One region of the Viridibacillus sp. d25.2 genome, then DNA from elsewhere that is predicted to be linked to it. Evidence: predicted binding sites of a transcription regulator. Region 1 holds the regulator's gene; each other region holds the start of a gene.

Region 1 (6,057 bases):
AGTTACTATGTTTGTTGTCGTTATTGCGGCTGGAATTGTAGCAATTGAGTTTTCAGAAGGTACAATTAAAATGTTATTAACGCGACCAGTAAATCGTTGGAAAATACTTACATCTAAGTTTGCTACGGTTTTATTATTCGGGATAGTAATGGCAGCAGTCACTTGGATTTTCTCTGTAATTGTTGGTCTTATACTATTTGATTCAAGTGGTGTAGGTTACTTGAAATGGAATGGCAGTGAAGTAGTAGAACAGTCGATCTGGCTACGTTCATTGTATTTATATTTAATTTCATCAGTTAATATTTTTGTAACTGCAACATTTGCCTTTATGATTGGGTCTGTTTTCCGTTCAAATGCATTAGCAATTGGTATTTCAATGTTCCTATGGTTTATGGGAAGTAATGTTGTACTCCTCTTAAGCAAATATGAATTTGTAAAATACTTATTCTTTACGTATACGGATTTAACGCAATTTGTATATGGTACTGCATTTGTTGAAGGTACAACAATGTCACTTGCACTTGTAGTGTTATCAGTTTACGTAGTCATTTTCATGGCAATTAGTTATATTGTTTTCACCAAACGAGATGTTACAGCGTAAAAAGATGTCAGAAATGATGTGTATTATAGCTATCATTTTTGTTGGAGCTATATTTGTATTTGGTGGCTTTTATGGAATAAAGAAATTTTATCAAAAATAAAAAAACAGGCTGTTCACTATGACTTTTCATGGCGAACAGCCTGTTTTCTTAATTTAGTTGGCTCGTAATTTCAATTAAATGATCAGATGATGCAGATACTTGAGCAGCTCCCTGGCTCAAATCCTCAAGTAGACGAGAAATACTAGTAATGTCTTTTGTTGTATTTTCATTTTTCTCTTTTATACCTGCAACCGCTTCAGCGATAATATTGAATGATTGTGAAAGGTCACTTTGCATTTCAACACCTTTGGAGATTTGAACATCAACATCCTTAACTGAAGTTGACATATTCTCGATGTTATTTTCGGTATCCTTGATAAGAAGTGAGACATTGTGAACAGCACTTTTTGTTTCCTCAGCTAATTTACGTACCTCGTCAGCTACGACAGCGAAACCTTTACCATGTTCACCAGCACGTGCTGCTTCAATTGAAGCGTTTAATGCAAGTAAATTGGTTTGATCGGCAATGTCTGTTACTAGACGTACAATTTGTGTGATTTCATTGGATGAAATACGTAATCTATTCATTGTTCCATCTAATAATGAGACACTTGCAGACATTTTGTTCATCAATTTTGTTTGCGCATCTAATAGTTCTCTGCCACTATCAGACTTTTCTTGAGTAGAAGTAACAAACGTTAATCCTTGTTGCGTTGATTGTGCAATATCATCTGATTGGCTAGCTAAAGATTGTAGTGAGGCTGTTGTTTCTTGACTAATTGCACATAGCTCTTGTGCCGTGCTTTGAACTGAGTTAACAACCTTTTGTTTTGTTTTATCCGATTTCTCTCTTACGCGGTCTTGTTCGTTTTCATAAGCCTCGATGACTAGCTGTTGTTCGAGATTTATTAACTTAGAAAATGCCTCAATTGCTAAAGTAGACTCTTTCGTATCGAGTTCCAAACTATTAACAAAACGAATGAAAGATGTAGTTAAAGACTGGAATGAATTAATATACCACTTAGATTGTAAACCTATACGAACATGTACCTTTGCTATAACTTTGCGTTGTTCAATATAAGCGTCATTAATATGACATTCAAACATTTCAGATAGATGGCGTGACAATGTCACTTTTAACTTGTTGATTTCAGAATGATTTTGAATAATACTCATTAAATTGTTTGATTGACTGATAGAATCATAAAATTTCTCGACCATTTCTGTTATAAGTTCCTGTGTTAATGGTTGTAGTTGTTTTAAGATAGCTAAATCTTGTTTTTTTAGATCTAATAATTGAAATTGTTTTTGTATATCATGATGTCTCGTTACATTTAAAGTAACTTGATTTATATAGTGTTCTGTTTGAAAATAGTGTTCTTTTACTTTACTAGTTTTTCTCATTGTCCAAATTGACACGTCAATTTCTCCATTCTACTATTAGCGAAATTTAGTTTATGATGATTCTATTCTACCATTTTTAACGTATCTATAAACATAATATATATACCATTTTGATGTGAATATAGTAATAATTAATTAATAAATTGGGATATTTCAAGTAAAAATTAAAGGTATAAAGTAACGATGTAAGGGTTTGCAAGGTCTTTTTGTAGAAAAAGTTCCTTTTAAGATGATACAAAAAAGTGAACAATCGATGTCACATATTGTTTCACCGTGTTCTTATAGGGGGTCCATGCTACAATATAAGAAATGTCTTGGAGAAAAGGATGTATTGGTCAATGGATCGTAAACGTGGAATGAAATTTGCTTTACCAATAATGGCTGTTGTAGTGGTATCAGCAATGATGTTATTGAATAAAGATTATACAGAGGTTCCTATGAACTCTCGTATAATGATAGCAGCTGGTGCAGCATTATTTTCAGGTGTAATTTCTTTTGTTTTATTTGGCTTAAAAGATGCTAAAGATGATGGACTAAAGTGAAAATGCAGACTCTTCACCAATTGTGAGGAGCCTGCATTTTTTATGGTTTAAATAGGTCAAACCAGCCTTTGTATTTGAACCAAACTAACATGAATACGGCAATGAAAATCATTATGCTTAGAACGATAAAGTAACTGTAATGCCAATGTAGTTCAGGCATATTCTCAAAGTTCATACCGTAAACGCCTGCTATAAAGGTCAATGGAATGAAGATTGAGGAAATAATAGTTAAAATCATCATAATGCCATTCATGCGGCTTGCATTCATCGACATATGACTATCCCGCATATCTGCCGTAAGTTCGCGATTAGATTCGACCATTTCAGTTAGTTTGATGAGGTGGTCATGGATATCGCCAAAGTAAGCCCGTTCAGTTTTAATCAGTGCAAAGCGTTCGGAGTTTAAAATACGATATAATAGGTCTCGCATTGGTAAAATAGTACGTCGAATATGGAGTAAATCACTTCTTAAGTCAAACACATAGCGCATTGATTTAGCGTTACTTTGGTAATTTAGTTCGTCGTCAATTGTATTTAAATGGTCTTCAATGTTGTAGACCATAGGGAAGTAACTATCAACGATTTTATCTATTGCTTGGTAAGTCACGAAAATAGCACCGCGTTCCCAGTTCTGAGGCTGATCTTGTAAACGTGAACGGACGATATCAAATTCATTTACTGGCGATTTATGAAAAGTTACTACAAATTTCTTGGAAACGAACATGTTAACCTCTTCAGCTTCAAAGGTATTCTCATTTAATTTATGTAAAACCAAAAATTGGTAGTCGTCATAGTAATCGAGCTTTGGCCGTTGTAAACGCATTAAACAGTCTTCAATAGCTAGTGGATGGAAGTGAAAGAATGTACTAAGTAGCAGTTCTTCTTGTACTGTGGGTTCATCAAAATCAATCCAATACCATTCAAAAGAGTTATTGCTTATTTCTTCTAGTGGAAAATCCATTTTTAGTTCTTGATTGTTAGTAATGCCAAGGGTTCGAATCATAGATAGTCCTCGTTTCAACTAATATATAACTATCCTCTCATAAATGGCATCATATTGTCACGGAGAGACGTTGAATATTGTATAAATAGTAAAGAGGGCGCTTCTATATAGCGACCCTCTTTTATATATTGTAGAATTTAGTTGTCGGTTTGGAGAAACTTCAAAACAATTTGATTCCTACTTTTTTCGGTCGAATTTTCAATAGTATCTTGATGTAGCAAATCCGAATCACTGATTGAGTTGATGATTTTTATTTTATGCTCTATGGTTTTAGAGCATGAAGAAGTTTTAGTTTCGCAATCATTAGAAAATGAATTTTTCAATAAACAATATGGCATTGCAATGAAAATGATTAAGCATAGCGCGATACTTCCGATGAATAACAATACTTTTTTCAAAGGAATACTCCTCCTTTTTGTTCGTTACTACAGAGGACGCAAGGATAATAATAATGTTCCTTTTTTTGAATTGAATATGAAACTAATGGATTTTTTAATCGTATACATAGATAAGAAGTATAAAAAAATGAAAGTGAGTTGCTCTAATTGGAATCTAAAGGATTAAAAGTAATTCTTCATGCAAGTGCATTTTTTGCTCCATTATTATTGCCAATCCTATTCTATATATTTATTGACGATAAACAAATTAAACGTTTGTCTATTCAAGCGTTATTGTTCCAATTTGTTATGTGGGCATTAGTCGTTGTTTCAGGCATCTTTAGTTTTTTATTAATTGGACTTCCATTCTTAGTGGTTTTTTTGATTATGACTGTGGTCGTACCAGTAATAGGTATTGTGAAGGCTCTTAATGATACAGATTGGGATTACCCGATTGTTGGGAAATGGTATTAATACGATAAAACCGCGATAGCTTTTTTGCTATCGCGGTTTTTTAATAGTTTAAACATGGGTAGAATAGTAAAAAATAGCGGATTTTAGCGTTCCAATTTTAGATGTCAGTCGAAGCTGAACAAGTGAAAAGCAATTAGGTGAGCATTTAAATTGCGTGATTTTTAATAGGCTGTGTATAATATATTCAAATATAGTCAAAGATAGTCAAAGTCAGTGATGCAAGCGAGGTGGAATTTGAAATGCGTAATATCTCTGACATAATAGAAGGTTATTTGAAAGAGGTTATCGAATTAGGTGGAGAAGGACATATTGAGATTAAACGAAGTGAAATTGCTGATAAATTTCAATGCGTACCCTCTCAAATTAATTATGTTATAAATACACGATTTACCGCAGAGCGTGGCTATTTAGTTGAAAGTAAACGTGGCGGTGGAGGATATATACGGATTTTGCGCGTCAAAGCTAGTTCAAAAGCAGATTTAATTAATCAAGTGATTGAGCAAGTAGATGAAGGTGCTTCACAAACTATGACGGATGATTTGATTTTCCGTTTAATTGACGAAGGCGTAATTACGAAAAGAGAAGCTAAAATGATGCTAGCAGCTCTTGATCGTTCTGTGTTAAGAATAAATTTACCGGTACGTGATGAGCTACGTGCGCGTATCCTACAAGCAATGCTACTGACTATAAAATATGACAAGCAATTGTAAAAGAGGTGCGAGGGTATGATTTGTGAAAACTGTAAACAAAGACCGGCCACTATCACGGTGACACAAATGAAGAATGGTAAAAAAACGACAAGGCATTTCTGTGAAGTGTGCAATAAAGAACTTGATTCTTTCCATTTGAACCTCGACTTTAATGCCGATCCAATTTCAATGCATAAACTTTTTTCAAATTGGTTTGGTACACCGAGTTGGTCAGTTGCAGCACCAAATGTAAACGAACAGAAAGCACAGGAACATGAGATTTGTCCGGAATGTGGTATGACATATCATCAATTTTTGAATGAGGGTAAATTTAATTGCCCTAGCTGTTATGAAACTTTTAAGGAGCAGTTACCTCAGGTCTTAAAACGTTTGCATAATGGAGCCGTGGAACACGTTGGAAAAGTGCCAGGTTCTATTAATGAGTTGTATCAATTAAAAAGACAAATTGAGGCGATTCGTATGGATATGAAAGTGGCCATAGAAGAAGAGCGGTTTGAAGATGCAGCGACTATGCGGGATAATGTCCGTGCTCTTGAAAAAAAGTTACAAGTTGGAGGTGAGTCTCAAGATGAACATTGAGCACTTTTTACACAATCCAACAACTAATTGGATGCAAGAAGAAGGGCAATATGGTGATATAGTCATGAGCACTCGCATCAGATTAGCGCGTAACCTAACGGATTTCCGTTTTCCAAGAGCATTTTCTGATGAAGAGGCAATGCAAATTGATAAAGCTGTTTCAAATGTCTTGATTGATGCAGATGAAGAAGAACATTTTCAGTTCTCTTACTTTTCTTTGCATGACATGCCAGCGTTACAGCGTAAAGTATTAGTAGAAAAGCATTTAATCAGTCCTCAGCTAGCGGATAAGGAGAGAGTCGGATCGGTTTTATTGTCAAAAGATGA
Region 2 (6,057 bases), 850 kb from region 1:
CTAACATTCGGGATGATTCAACACATGGTACATCTTTGGAAGATAACGCGTGAAGATGCAATAGACACAGTACAAGTAGTAAAATACGCTATCAATCAACTAGACGCCATTTTACCTGCTCAAATCGAAAAGGGTGAAAATTTCCTTGGATGCGATTTAGCAAAGTACTTACATCAAAATTTCAAACATAAATTTGTAACGAAAGAATATTTAACCGAACAGCTAGGTGGATTTTCAAAAGGTCTTATTGAAGATGATTTACAAGCTGGTAAAGAATATACAACTTGCCTAATAAAAGCGTTACAAGAAGAAAACATCCCATTTTATATCATCGAAGCAATAGTATTGCCCTTTAACAGTAGTTTTAAAGGCACTATACATGCTGCAGAAGCTCAAGAAATCGCTAATCTGTTATGGCTATTTATACGCCAGAACAACAGCTTAGACACATTAAACAGTAATTAGCTGGACACAAAAAGCCGCTTTTCAATATAAAAGCGACTCAGTTTGTCGACGAAAGGCATTCAGAATGCTCACATCCTGAATGTCTTTTGTTATTTTTTATACTACGGTTATTATAATCCTCTTTTTGTGTGGTTAACTTGTATTCCATTTCTTATTTCTACAAGTATGATTGGCGAGTGTCTTTATATTCACAGCAACAAAAGTAAGCACCGTATGCATAGAAACTATTTTAAAACCATTAAGGTTGTCCACCGCATTTTCAGTAATATTACATGTGTAGTTGATTGGAGCGAAGGTGGCGACTCCTGCGGGGAAAGCGGGACAGTCCAAGACCCTGCAGGAGCATAGCGACGAAGCGGCTTGACGCCCGACCGCGGAAAGCGTCCACCGTAACGGAAATCAACGGGCTTATTTGTTTATATTACATGTGGAGTTGATTGGAGCGGAGGTGGCGACTCCTGCGGGAAAAGTGGGACAGTCCAAGACCCTGCAGGAGCGCAGCGACGAAGCGGCTTGGCGCCCACCCGCGGAAAGCGCCCATCGTAGCGGAAATCAACGGGCTTATTAAAAAGAAAAAGACCGTTGATAAATTCGGATTTCTTCGAGTTTGTCTACAGTCTGAAAAGATCTCGTCATTTTTTTCATCGCATCAAAAGATTTCGTTTTGTTACATGTATAGTTGATTGGAGCGGAGGTGGCGACTCCTGCGGAAAAAGCGGGACAGTCCAAGACCCTGCAGGAGCATAGCGACGAAGCGGCTTGGCACCCGCCCGCGGAAAGCGCCCACCGTAGCGGAAATCAACGGTCTTATCTATTTTTCAAAAGAAAAAAGACCGTGATAAATTCGAATTTCTTCGAGTTTGTTTACAGTCTAAAAGGAGCTCGCCATCATTTTTAATCGCCTTAAAAGATTATTCTAATTACATGTGCAGTTGATTGGAGCTGAGGTGGCGACTCCTGCGGGAAAAGTGGGACAGTCCAAGACCCTGCAGGAGCGCAGCGACGAAGCGACTTGGCGCCCGCCCGCGGAAAGCGTCCACCGTAGCGGAAATCAACAGTCTTATCTATTTTCCAAAAGGAAAAATACCGTTGATAAATTCGAATTTCTTCGCTTTGTCTACAGTCTGAAAGAATCTCGCTATCAATTTCCATCCTCCGGGAAAAGCAGGACAGTCCAAGACCCTGCAGGAGCATAGCGACGAAGCGGCTTGGCTCCCGCCCGCGGAAAGCGTCCACCGTAGCGGAAATCAACGGTCTCATCTATTTTTCAAAAGAAAAGAACCGTAGCTAAATTTGAATTTCTTCGACTTTATCTACAGTCTAAAAGGGTCTCGCCATCATTTTTCATCGCCTCAAAGATTATTCTTATTACATGTGGAGTTGATTGGAGCGGAGGTGGCGACTCCTGCGGGAAAAGTGGGACAGTCCAAGACCCTGCAGGAGCGCAGCGACGAAGCGACTTGGCGCCCACCCGCGGAAAGCGCCCACCGTAGCGGAAATCAACGGGCTTATTTGTTTATATTAAATGTGTAGTTGATTGGAGAGAAGGTGGCGACTCCTGCGGGAAAAGCGGGAAGTCCAAGACCCTGCAGGAGCGCAGCGACGAAGCGGCTTGGCGCCCGCCCGCGGAAAGCGTCCACCGTAGCGGAAATCAACGGGCTCATCTATTTATATATATTTTAAAATAAGAAAGCGACTTTTTTTATATAACAGTTTATTATTCTATTGATTTGGGCATATTATCATTAATGGAGCCCATCATACAAAAACATCTATGTCGCTATTTAAATAACGACATAGATGTTAAAAGTGCATTTTATTTACGCCCTCGGAGGGAATCGAACCCCCAGCCTAAGAACCGGAATCTTATATGTTATCCATTACACTACGAGGGCAATTCATCAACTGCGACTTTACTATTATACAAAGGAAACTAAAACAATTCAACCATTGGAATATTGGATTCGAATTATTTGACCTTCCTTGACCATAATGTGTATGATAAAGAGACAATAGAAGCAAATTGCTTTTATACAGGAAAATTGAATTTACCTTTTAAGGAGGATATTCTTATGAACTTAATCCCTACAGTTATTGAACAGACAAACCGCGGTGAACGTGCTTATGACATTTACTCACGCTTATTGAAAGACCGTATTATTTTATTAGGTAGTGCTATCGATGACAACGTTGCAAACGCAATTGTTGCTCAACTACTATTCCTTGAAGCTGAAGATCCAGAGAAAGATATTTCTCTATACATCAACAGCCCTGGTGGTAGCATTACAGCTGGTATGGCAATCTACGATACTATGCAATTTATCAAACCAAATGTACAAACAATTTGTATCGGTATGGCTGCATCTATGGGTGCTTTCTTACTTGCTGCTGGTGAAAAAGGTAAACGCTTCGCATTACCAAACGCAGAAGTTATGATTCACCAACCACTTGGTGGTGCACAAGGTCAAGCGACTGAAATTGAAATTGCTGCAAAACGCATTTTATTCCTTCGCGAAAAACTAAACGGTATTTTAGCTGAACGTACAGGTCAACCAATTGAAGTTTTAGCAAGAGATACAGATCGCGATAATTTCATGACAGCTGAGCGTGCGAAAGAATACGGTTTAATCGATCAAATTTTTGAACGTAACGAAATTAAATAAACACCTAAAAACCGCCATTCTCACAAGTGATCTGACCCAAGAAAGTTAGACATATTTAGTTAAGCAGCTTCTAAGACCTGAGTTCGGTATTCCACCGGGCTTAGGTCTTTTAATTTTTCCTTCATTCGTTTGTGATTGTAATAGTGAATATAATCTGCGAGCTCCTGTTCAAAATGTGCCATGGATTCAAATTCTTGTAGGTAAAGGAGTTCAGATTTTAATAAGCCAAAGAAGTTTTCGATGACTGCGTTGTCCAAACAATTGCCCTTACGGGACATACTCTGCGTAATTCCATGTTGCTTTAATGTTCGTTGATACTTTTGCATTCGATAGTGCCAACCTTGGTCCGAATGAAGGATGACTTGATTACCTGATTGAAGGCGCTCCAATGCTTGTTCTAACATATCATGGACTAGTTTATACACTGGACGATTCATTACCGTGTAGGCAATGATTTCACCATTACACAAATCAAGTACCGGTGATAAATAGCGTTTCTCACCAAATAGATGGAACTCTGTCACGTCTGTTACCCATTTCTCGTTCATCTTCTCCGCTGTAAAATCACGTTGTAATATGTTTGGGGCAGTTTTCCCGACATTTCCTTTATACGAACGATATTTCTTCATACGGACTGCACATTTTATGCCAAGGGCATTCATCAAACAGTTAATCGTTTTAGGATCATGATGAAAGCCGTATTTTTTCAATTCTTTGGCAATCCGACGATAACCATAACGTCCCTTATGTTCATGGTAAATGGAATGAATTGCGACTTTTACATCCGCGTATTTATCAGTACGATTCAAACGCTTTTCCCAATAATAATACGTGCTACGTGGAATATCAGCGACTTTGATTAATTCCACTACTTCATAGATTTCCTTTAGTTCATAAATTACTTGCGCTTTGATTTGATTGGTAATTTTTCTTGCATTTGAACTAAAGCATTCAACTTTTTTAAGTACGCATTCTCCATTTCTAATTGTTTTATACGTGCCTCTAATGCCCCGACAGATCCTTTAGCTGATGTTGGTTTCGTTGTTCTTTTTGTTTCTTTTTTCATGGATGGACGCCCCTTTTTCTTAGAAACAAGGGCATCATAACCACCAAACTCAAACTTCCTTCGCCATTTTCGAATCATGCCAGGAGATGAAATGTTAAATAGTGCAGCTGCGTCAATTGAAGATGTACCTGTTTCGTTCATATAATTTAGTACATTCATTTTATATTCAGCGGAATATTTTGTATAGGACTTTAAGAAAGTCTCTACACCATTTTCTTTATAACGGCGAACCCATTCACTGACAACCCGTTTTGTGATTCCGATATCTTTCGCGATTTCACTCATGGATTCATATCCATTTAAGTATCGTTGAACTGCTTGAATACGTTGTTCAGCACTTACTTTTGTCATAAAAAACCCCCGTAAAAGTTAGAGTGGTGTCTAACTTTTACGGGGCAGTTCAAAGATGAGAATAGCGGTTTTTATATTTTATTCATTTAATCCGCAGATTGAATTAGTTTTACTAAGCCTTCTAATGCAAGTGCTTCATCAGCACCATCTGCAGTTAAAATAACTTTAGATCCTTTTGCAACAGCTAAACTCATAATACCCATAATACTTTTCGCATTTACTTTTTTATTATCTTTTGTCAAAAATACATCCGCAGAGTAGCGATTTGCTTCTTGTACAAACAGGGCTGCTTGCCTTGCCTGTAATCCTGATTTAAGTTTTACTTCTACTTGTTGTTCTGCCATTCGTTTTACTCCTCCTACTAATTACTTGTATATTCATGATCCGTGCATTTTCATTCCATTAAAGCTTCACTGCTTCACCTCGACGTAATGCTTCAGCAATATCGTCAATTTTACGAAGGCGATGATTGACACCTGATTTACTAACGCTACCTGCTGATACCATTTCACCAAGTTCTTTTAATGTTACTTCTTGATATTCCACACGTAATCGTGCAATCTCTCTAAGCTTCTCAGGTAGTTGATCAATACCAATACTATGATCGATATATCGGATATTTTCTACTTGGCGCACAGCTGCACCAATCGTTTTGTTTAAGTTGGCCGTTTCACAGTTCACAAGTCGATTCACACTATTTCTCATGTCACGTACAATGCGCACATCTTCAAACTTCATCATGGCCTGATGTGCACCTACTAAACTTAAAAAGTCCGAAATTTTCTCAGCCTCTTTTAAGTATGTGACAAATCCTTTTTTTCTTTCGATTGTTTTTGCATTTAAATCGAAATTATTCATTAAATCAGCAAGTGCCTCACCGTGCTCTTTGTACAATGAATACACCTCTAAGTGATACGCAGATGTTTCCGGATTATTAACGGAGCCACCAGCTAAAAATGCACCTCTTAAATATGAACGTTTACTATTTGTTGTATCTACTAACTCATCTGAGATTGTATGATTGAACAAAAAATTTCCAGAGACAATCTCTAAATCCTCCAAAATTTCTTTTGCACCTTCTCTAACACGACAGATATAAACATTATTCTTCTTTAAACGCATTTTCTTTCGAACAAGAAGCTCTACTCTATAACTATAAAACTTCTTCATAACTGTATAGATTCTTCGTGCAATTGCTGCATTTTCAGTTTGAATATCAAGACTAAGTTGACGATTTGCAAATGACAGAGAACCATTCATTCGAATGAGGGCAGATAATTCTGCTTTTAAGCCTGTATCGCCTGCTTCAACTTGCGTTAATTCTTTTTTTGTTTCTGAAGCAAATGACATATTAATCCCCCTCTCTATCATAATTTATATAAAATAACGGATTTTATATCATTTTTATATCATTATTTAAAGAATGTGCGTACTCAACTAACCATTCAGCAACCTTTGAGGCTTCATGTCGTACAACACCATCATGAATTGTAGCAATTTCTTTTTTCACGA
Region 3 (6,057 bases), 720 kb from region 1:
AATCCGTACAGCATTATTTGAATTGCCTGAAATTAAAGAAGTCACTGTTGATATTGTATGGAATCCACCATGGAATAAAGACAATATGTCACGTTATGCAAAAATTGCTCTAGGCATTCGCTAATTTTATAAAGAAAAAACCCGTTCAGACTGGAAAAGTCGAGCGGGTTTTTTTGATGACATAAATGGGTATAATACCTGAGGTTAGTCAATTCTACAAATTTGAAGAGGACAGTTTTCACATTCACATTCATCTTTTAGGAATTGTAAATTGAGAATTGTGATTGTGCTCTTATCAAATGTAATAATGTTATTTTTCTTGAGGTCATTTAACATACGGTTAATGACTTCACGGCTAGTAGCACAGAGATTTGCTAGCTCATTATTGGTCAATTTATAGTTAATATGGGTTGAACCATCATCCAACTTTTCACCATAAGTGTTTGCTAAACGTATCAGTGTAGAAAATAACGCACCCTTTTTTCCGTGTAACAATAAATCGCGAAGTCTAGATTGACTTTTCATATTTTGTAACTGTATCCAACGCAAACATGCAATCATCAACGAAGGTTCTTGACTAAGGTAAAGTTCAAGCATGTTGTTATCGATCGTTAAAATAGTAGTCGGCTCCATAGCTGTAGCCGTCGTTGAATTATAGTCTAAGGAACTAAAAATAGTACTTTCCCCAATTAAATTATTGCTACTACATATACGAATCGTCAATTCTTTTCCACTTGCAGTTTCTTTTGAAATTCTCACCTTACCAGACACAACGAAAAAAACATCTTGGGTACGATCGCCTTCTAAGAATATAGGGGTGTCTTTGGCGAATTTGAGAACTGTACCATGTTCTTCGAAAAGTGAATGGAGCTTAGGTGGGATAGTTTCAATTTCCTCCAAAAAAATTCACAACCTCTTCTGTTTTCCCTAATTATAACATACAGCTTTCCTGTAATTGGGCATATTTGAATATATCAAATATTTCCAATATTGAGGTGATGAAATTCAGGTGTATAGAGTTTCGAAATGGAAAAATATAATAGTCAAAAAAGGTCAAACTAATCGCTTTACTTTCAAAGGAGAACGATAATATAATGAAGTTAATCAAAAGGTCAAATAAGGTCAAATAAGGAGTGAACTATAATGCAAATGAATATGAATAATGCAGAGCAAAAAAGTCCACTTGAACAATTTGGACGTAATTTAGTAGAAGAAGTGAAAAATGGCAAAATGGATCCTGTTATTGGTCGTGACCAAGAAATCCGTAATGTCATCCGAATATTATCTCGTAAGACAAAAAATAACCCTGTATTAATCGGAGAACCAGGTGTTGGTAAAACAGCAATCGTTGAAGGATTAGCACAAAGAATCGTAAAAAAAGACGTACCAGAAGGTTTAAAAGACCGTGAAATTTATGAGTTGGATATGAGTGCATTAATCGCTGGTGCCAAATATCGTGGGGAATTTGAAGAGCGCTTAAAAGGCGTATTGAAAGAAGTGAAAGAAAGTGAAGGACAAATCATCCTTTTCATCGATGAAATTCATACAATCGTGGGAGCAGGTAAAACGGATGGTGCAATGGATGCTGGGAATATGCTTAAACCGATGTTAGCAAGAGGTGAGTTACATTGTATCGGTGCAACTACATTAGATGAATATCGAATGTATATCGAAAAGGACCCAGCACTTGAACGTCGTTTCCAACAAGTATTAGTTCGTGAACCATCTGTAGAGGATACGATTTCTATATTACGTGGTTTAAAAGAACGTTTCGAACTGCATCACGCCGTGAAAATACATGACCGAGCAATCGTTGCTGCTGCAGAATTATCAAATCGCTATTTAACTGAGCGTTTTATGCCAGATAAAGCAATTGATTTAATCGATGAAGCTTGTGCCATGATTCGAACAGAAATAGATTCCATGCCACAAGAATTAGATGAGGTAACACGTCGTACTATGCAGCTTGAAATTGAAGAACAAGCATTGATGAAAGAAAAGGATGAAGCTAGTAAAAAACGTCTTGTAGCACTTCGTGAGGAATTATCGGAGCTAAAAGACTCTTCTTCTAATATGCGTGAGCAATGGGAAGCCGAAAAATCTTCACTTCATGTTATCCAAGAAAAACGTGAAACACTTGATCGTTATCGTAGGGATTTAGAAGAAGCTGAAAATAATTATGATTTAAATATAGCAGCAGTGCTCCGTCACGGCAAAATTCCTGAATTAGAAAAAGAATTAGTAGAACTTGAGCAAACTTTGCAACAAGGAAATGATCGTCTGCTCCGTGAAGATGTGACGGCTGAAGAAATTGCTTCAATTGTTTCAAGATGGACAGGTATTCCAGTAACAAAATTAGTTGAAGGTGAACGTGAAAAACTACTCAACTTAAAAGCTACTTTACAAGAGCGAGTAGTTGGGCAGGACGAAGCAGTTCAGCTAGTGACAGAAGCTGTTTGGAGAGCGCGTGCAGGCATTCAGGATCCACAAAAACCAATCGGATCTTTCTTGTTCTTAGGACCAACAGGTGTAGGGAAAACAGAATTAGCAAAAGCATTAGCCGCTCAATTATTTGACTCAGAGGATCATTTTATTCGAATTGATATGTCTGAGTACATGGAAAAACATAGCGTATCTCGCTTAGTAGGAGCACCTCCTGGCTATATAGGTTATGAGGAAGGCGGTCAATTGACAGAAGCTGTCCGTAGAAATCCATATGCAGTAGTGCTTTTAGATGAAATTGAAAAGGCGCATCCAGATGTTGCGAATATTTTATTGCAAATTTTAGATGATGGTCGTATTACGGATAGCCAAGGTCGTATGGTTAATTTCACAAATACCGTAATCATATTGACTTCTAATATAGGCTCAAGTTACTTACTAGATATGCCTAATACTAGTGAACATGCTGTTGAAGACCTAGTTATGGCGTCTTTAAAAGAGCATTTCAAACCAGAGCTATTAAATAGATTAGATGATATTATTATGTTCCATTCATTAACAAACGAACATTTTTATCAAATCACTTGGAAGTATATTCAGTTATTAAAAAAACGAGTGGCTGAACAAGAAATTGAACTACAAGTAGATGAAAATGTCATTGAGTGGGTAGTAGCAGAAGGAACAGACCCAACCTTTGGTGCAAGACCTTTAAGAAGATTTGTACAGCGATATATTGAAACACTCGTTGCAAAAGAATTGCTAAAAGGGGATACAGTACCAGGGGATCGATTAGTCATTTCAATGAAAGATGATAAAGTAATAATCCATAAAGAATCAGCGCACACATAAAAAGAGTCTGAGCAACCTTTATATAAAGGTGCTCAGACTTTTTTTAAAGAAAAAACCCCGTCCAATCTATGGACAGGATTTTCATTATTGTTGGTGGCCTACTTGTTTAGGTGATTCGTTTGGAATAATATTGCCAATAATAATTAAGAATACTGAGAAAACTACTGAAAGCCCTAATCCAAGATTTAAGTTAAATCCAACATTCTGAATTGAACTTACTACGTAGTTCAGTACAGAAACTAATAATGCTGACCATAAAAATAGCATAATATATCTCATTAATTTCACCTCTAACTAACTTTTTTACCTGTTCTATCATATCATATTGCCACATTTAAATAAAAGAATCTTTTCAGTATTATGCCCCGTTATTTGGACAAAAATTGACGAAGTGTTGAAAAAATATAAATCTTTCGTTATAATTATTACCAGGTACTAATAATTGATAACAAAAGAAAAGAGGCGCTACTTCATGAACGCTGGAATAATAGGCTTAGGAAGATGTATCCCTAATCGTGTAGTCACAAATGCTGACTTAGAAAAAATGATGGATACATCGGATGAATGGATTCGCACTAGAACAGGAATCGAAGAACGAAGAATCGCATCAGATGAACATAACTCTTCTCATTTAGCTTTTGAAGCTGCGAAAAACGCAATAGCTAATGCTGGTATTTCGGCTGATCAAATCGGGCTTATTTTAGTTGCAACCGTAACACCTGACCGACCATTTCCGAGTGTAGCGTGTATGATACAAGACCAACTTGGTGCACACAATGCGGCTGCAATGGACTTGTCCGCTGCATGCGCAGGATTTATGTACGGCTTGGTAACGGCTAAGCAATTCATTGAATCTAAAACATATGATTATGTTTTAATAGTAGGTGTTGAGAAGCTTTCAAAAATTACAAACTGGGAAGATCGAAATACTGCTGTCCTATTTGGTGATGGTGCATGTGCAGCTGTGATGGGTAAAGTATCTGATAATAGAGGGATTTTATCATTTGAGCTTGGTTCAGACGGCTCAGGCGGAAAGCATTTATTCCAAAATGATGCAGGTCACATTGAGATGAATGGCCGTGAAGTATTCAAATTTGCGGTACGTCAAATGGGTGAATCAGCTTTAAATGTCATAGAGAAAGCGGGATATACTAAGGAAGATGTTGATTTCCTAATTCCGCATCAAGCAAATATTCGAATTATGGAATCTGCAAGACAAAGACTAGATTTGCCAGAGGAGAAAATGTCTACGGCTATTAAAAAATATGGCAATACATCGTCTGCTTCAATCGGCAATGCATTAATAGAAGAACTAGAAGCCGGCAAAATTCAAGATGGCGATTTACTTGTGCTCGTTGGATTTGGTGGCGGCCTTACATGGGGCGCCGTTGCAATGCGCTGGGGAAAATAACAATATTAGAAAAGAGGGAGTTAAAAGAACATGACAAAACGTCGAGTAGTTGTTACAGGTATGGGTGCTGTGACACCTTTAGGAAATGATGTAGAAACAACATGGAAAGCGATTAAAGAAGGAAAAATTGGTGTTGGCCCGTTAACACGTATAGATGCTGAACAATTTCCTGCAAAAGTTGCTGCAGAAGTAAAAGATTTTGATATTGAAGCATATATTCCTCGAAAAGAAGCACGTAAGATGGATCGTTTTACACATTACGCATTAGCGGCGTCTATTATGGCTGTAAAAGATGCAGAGTTAGAAATAACTCCTGAAGTTGGTCTGCGTACAGGTGTTTGGATAGGCTCTGGAATTGGTGGAATGGAGACGTATGAGCAACAATTCCGCAATTTCCTTGAAAAAGGACAACGTCGTGTTAGTCCGTTTTTCGTACCAATGATGATTCCTGATATGGCTGCAGGTCAAGTATCTATCCACTTTGGTGCAAAAGCAATTAACTCATGTTCAGTAACAGCTTGTGCATCAGGTACAAACTCAATTGGTGATGCGTTTAAAGTTATTGAGCGTGGCGATGCAGATGTCATGATTACTGGAGGAGCAGAGGCGCCGATTACGAATATGGCGGTTGCAGGATTTTCCTCAAACACAGCACTTACGTTAAACCAAGATCCACAAACAGCATCTCGTCCATTCGATGCAAATCGCGATGGTTTTGTTATCGGAGAAGGATCGGGTATCGTTATTTTAGAAGAATACGAACATGCAGTAAAACGTGGTGCAAAAATTTATGGTGAAGTTGTAGGATACGGTTCAACTGGAGATGCGCATCATATTACAGCACCTGCTCCTGAAGGGGAGGGTGCAGCTCGCTCTATGAAGCAAGCGATAGATGATGCTGGTATTGATGCAACAGAAATTGGTTATATCAATGCGCATGGTACGAGCACACCTTATAATGATTTGTTCGAAACAAAAGCTGTAAAGACTGTTTTCGGAGAACATGCTTATAATTTAGCAATGAGTTCAACGAAATCGATGACAGGTCATTTACTTGGAGCAGCTGGTGGGATTGAAGCAATCTTCTCAGTACTTGCATTAAAAGAAGGTATTTTACCGCCAACGATGAATCTAGAAACAACAGATCCTGAGTGCGATTTAGACTATGTTGCTAACGAAGCAAGAGAAAAAGAAATTACTTATGCGTTAAGTAATTCATTAGGTTTTGGTGGGCATAATGCTTCACTATTATTTAAAAAGTATTAATAAGTAACGAATGACCACAGGGTGAATTTCCTGTGGTTTTTTTATCTTTAGAACTTTATTGTAATATTTTTAAATCAAATGAATACGGC

The links. Region 1 encodes CtsR, which represses protease genes until heat stress. Its sites were predicted from a motif close to ATGGTCAATAAAGGTCAAACA; they were not measured.
Region 2: the regulator CtsR is predicted to act here: its motif matches at 2,436-2,456, upstream of clpP (ATP-dependent Clp endopeptidase proteolytic subunit ClpP).
Region 3: the regulator CtsR is predicted to act here: its motif matches at 1,109-1,129, upstream of ACZLO7_RS18980 (ATP-dependent Clp protease ATP-binding subunit).

Annotation. Positions count from the first base shown of each region.
Region 1 covers NZ_CM196652.1:77,352-83,408, reverse strand. Annotated here, with positions in the region: gene ACZLO7_RS00465 (DUF2705 family protein) at 1-601, shown strand, start outside; gene ACZLO7_RS00460 (protoglobin domain-containing protein) at 750-2,060, opposite strand; gene ACZLO7_RS00455 (hypothetical protein) at 2,384-2,587, shown strand; gene corA (magnesium/cobalt transporter CorA) at 2,628-3,590, opposite strand; gene ACZLO7_RS00445 (magnetosome magnetite crystal formation protein family) at 4,136-4,441, shown strand; gene ACZLO7_RS00440 (CtsR family transcriptional regulator) at 4,681-5,151, shown strand; gene ACZLO7_RS00435 (UvrB/UvrC motif-containing protein) at 5,218-5,730, shown strand; gene mcsB (protein-arginine kinase McsB) at 5,720-6,057, shown strand, end outside.
Region 2 covers NZ_CM196652.1:927,679-933,735, reverse strand. Annotated here, with positions in the region: gene ACZLO7_RS04610 (TetR/AcrR family transcriptional regulator) at 1-465, shown strand, start outside; tRNA gene ACZLO7_RS04605 (tRNA-Arg) at 2,289-2,360, opposite strand; gene clpP (ATP-dependent Clp endopeptidase proteolytic subunit ClpP) at 2,538-3,128, shown strand; one part of gene ACZLO7_RS04595 (IS3 family transposase) at 3,188-4,092, opposite strand; one part of gene ACZLO7_RS04595 (IS3 family transposase) at 4,092-4,545, opposite strand; gene ACZLO7_RS04590 (HPr family phosphocarrier protein) at 4,632-4,889, opposite strand; gene whiA (DNA-binding protein WhiA) at 4,948-5,895, opposite strand; gene mgfK (gluconeogenesis morphogenetic factor MgfK) at 5,939-6,057, opposite strand, start outside.
Region 3 covers NZ_CM196652.1:3,843,181-3,849,237, reverse strand. Annotated here, with positions in the region: gene ACZLO7_RS18990 (metal-sulfur cluster assembly factor) at 1-124, shown strand, start outside; gene ACZLO7_RS18985 (Crp/Fnr family transcriptional regulator) at 205-900, opposite strand; gene ACZLO7_RS18980 (ATP-dependent Clp protease ATP-binding subunit) at 1,144-3,291, shown strand; gene ACZLO7_RS18975 (YjzD family protein) at 3,376-3,570, opposite strand; gene ACZLO7_RS18970 (beta-ketoacyl-ACP synthase III) at 3,764-4,702, shown strand; gene fabF (beta-ketoacyl-ACP synthase II) at 4,733-5,968, shown strand.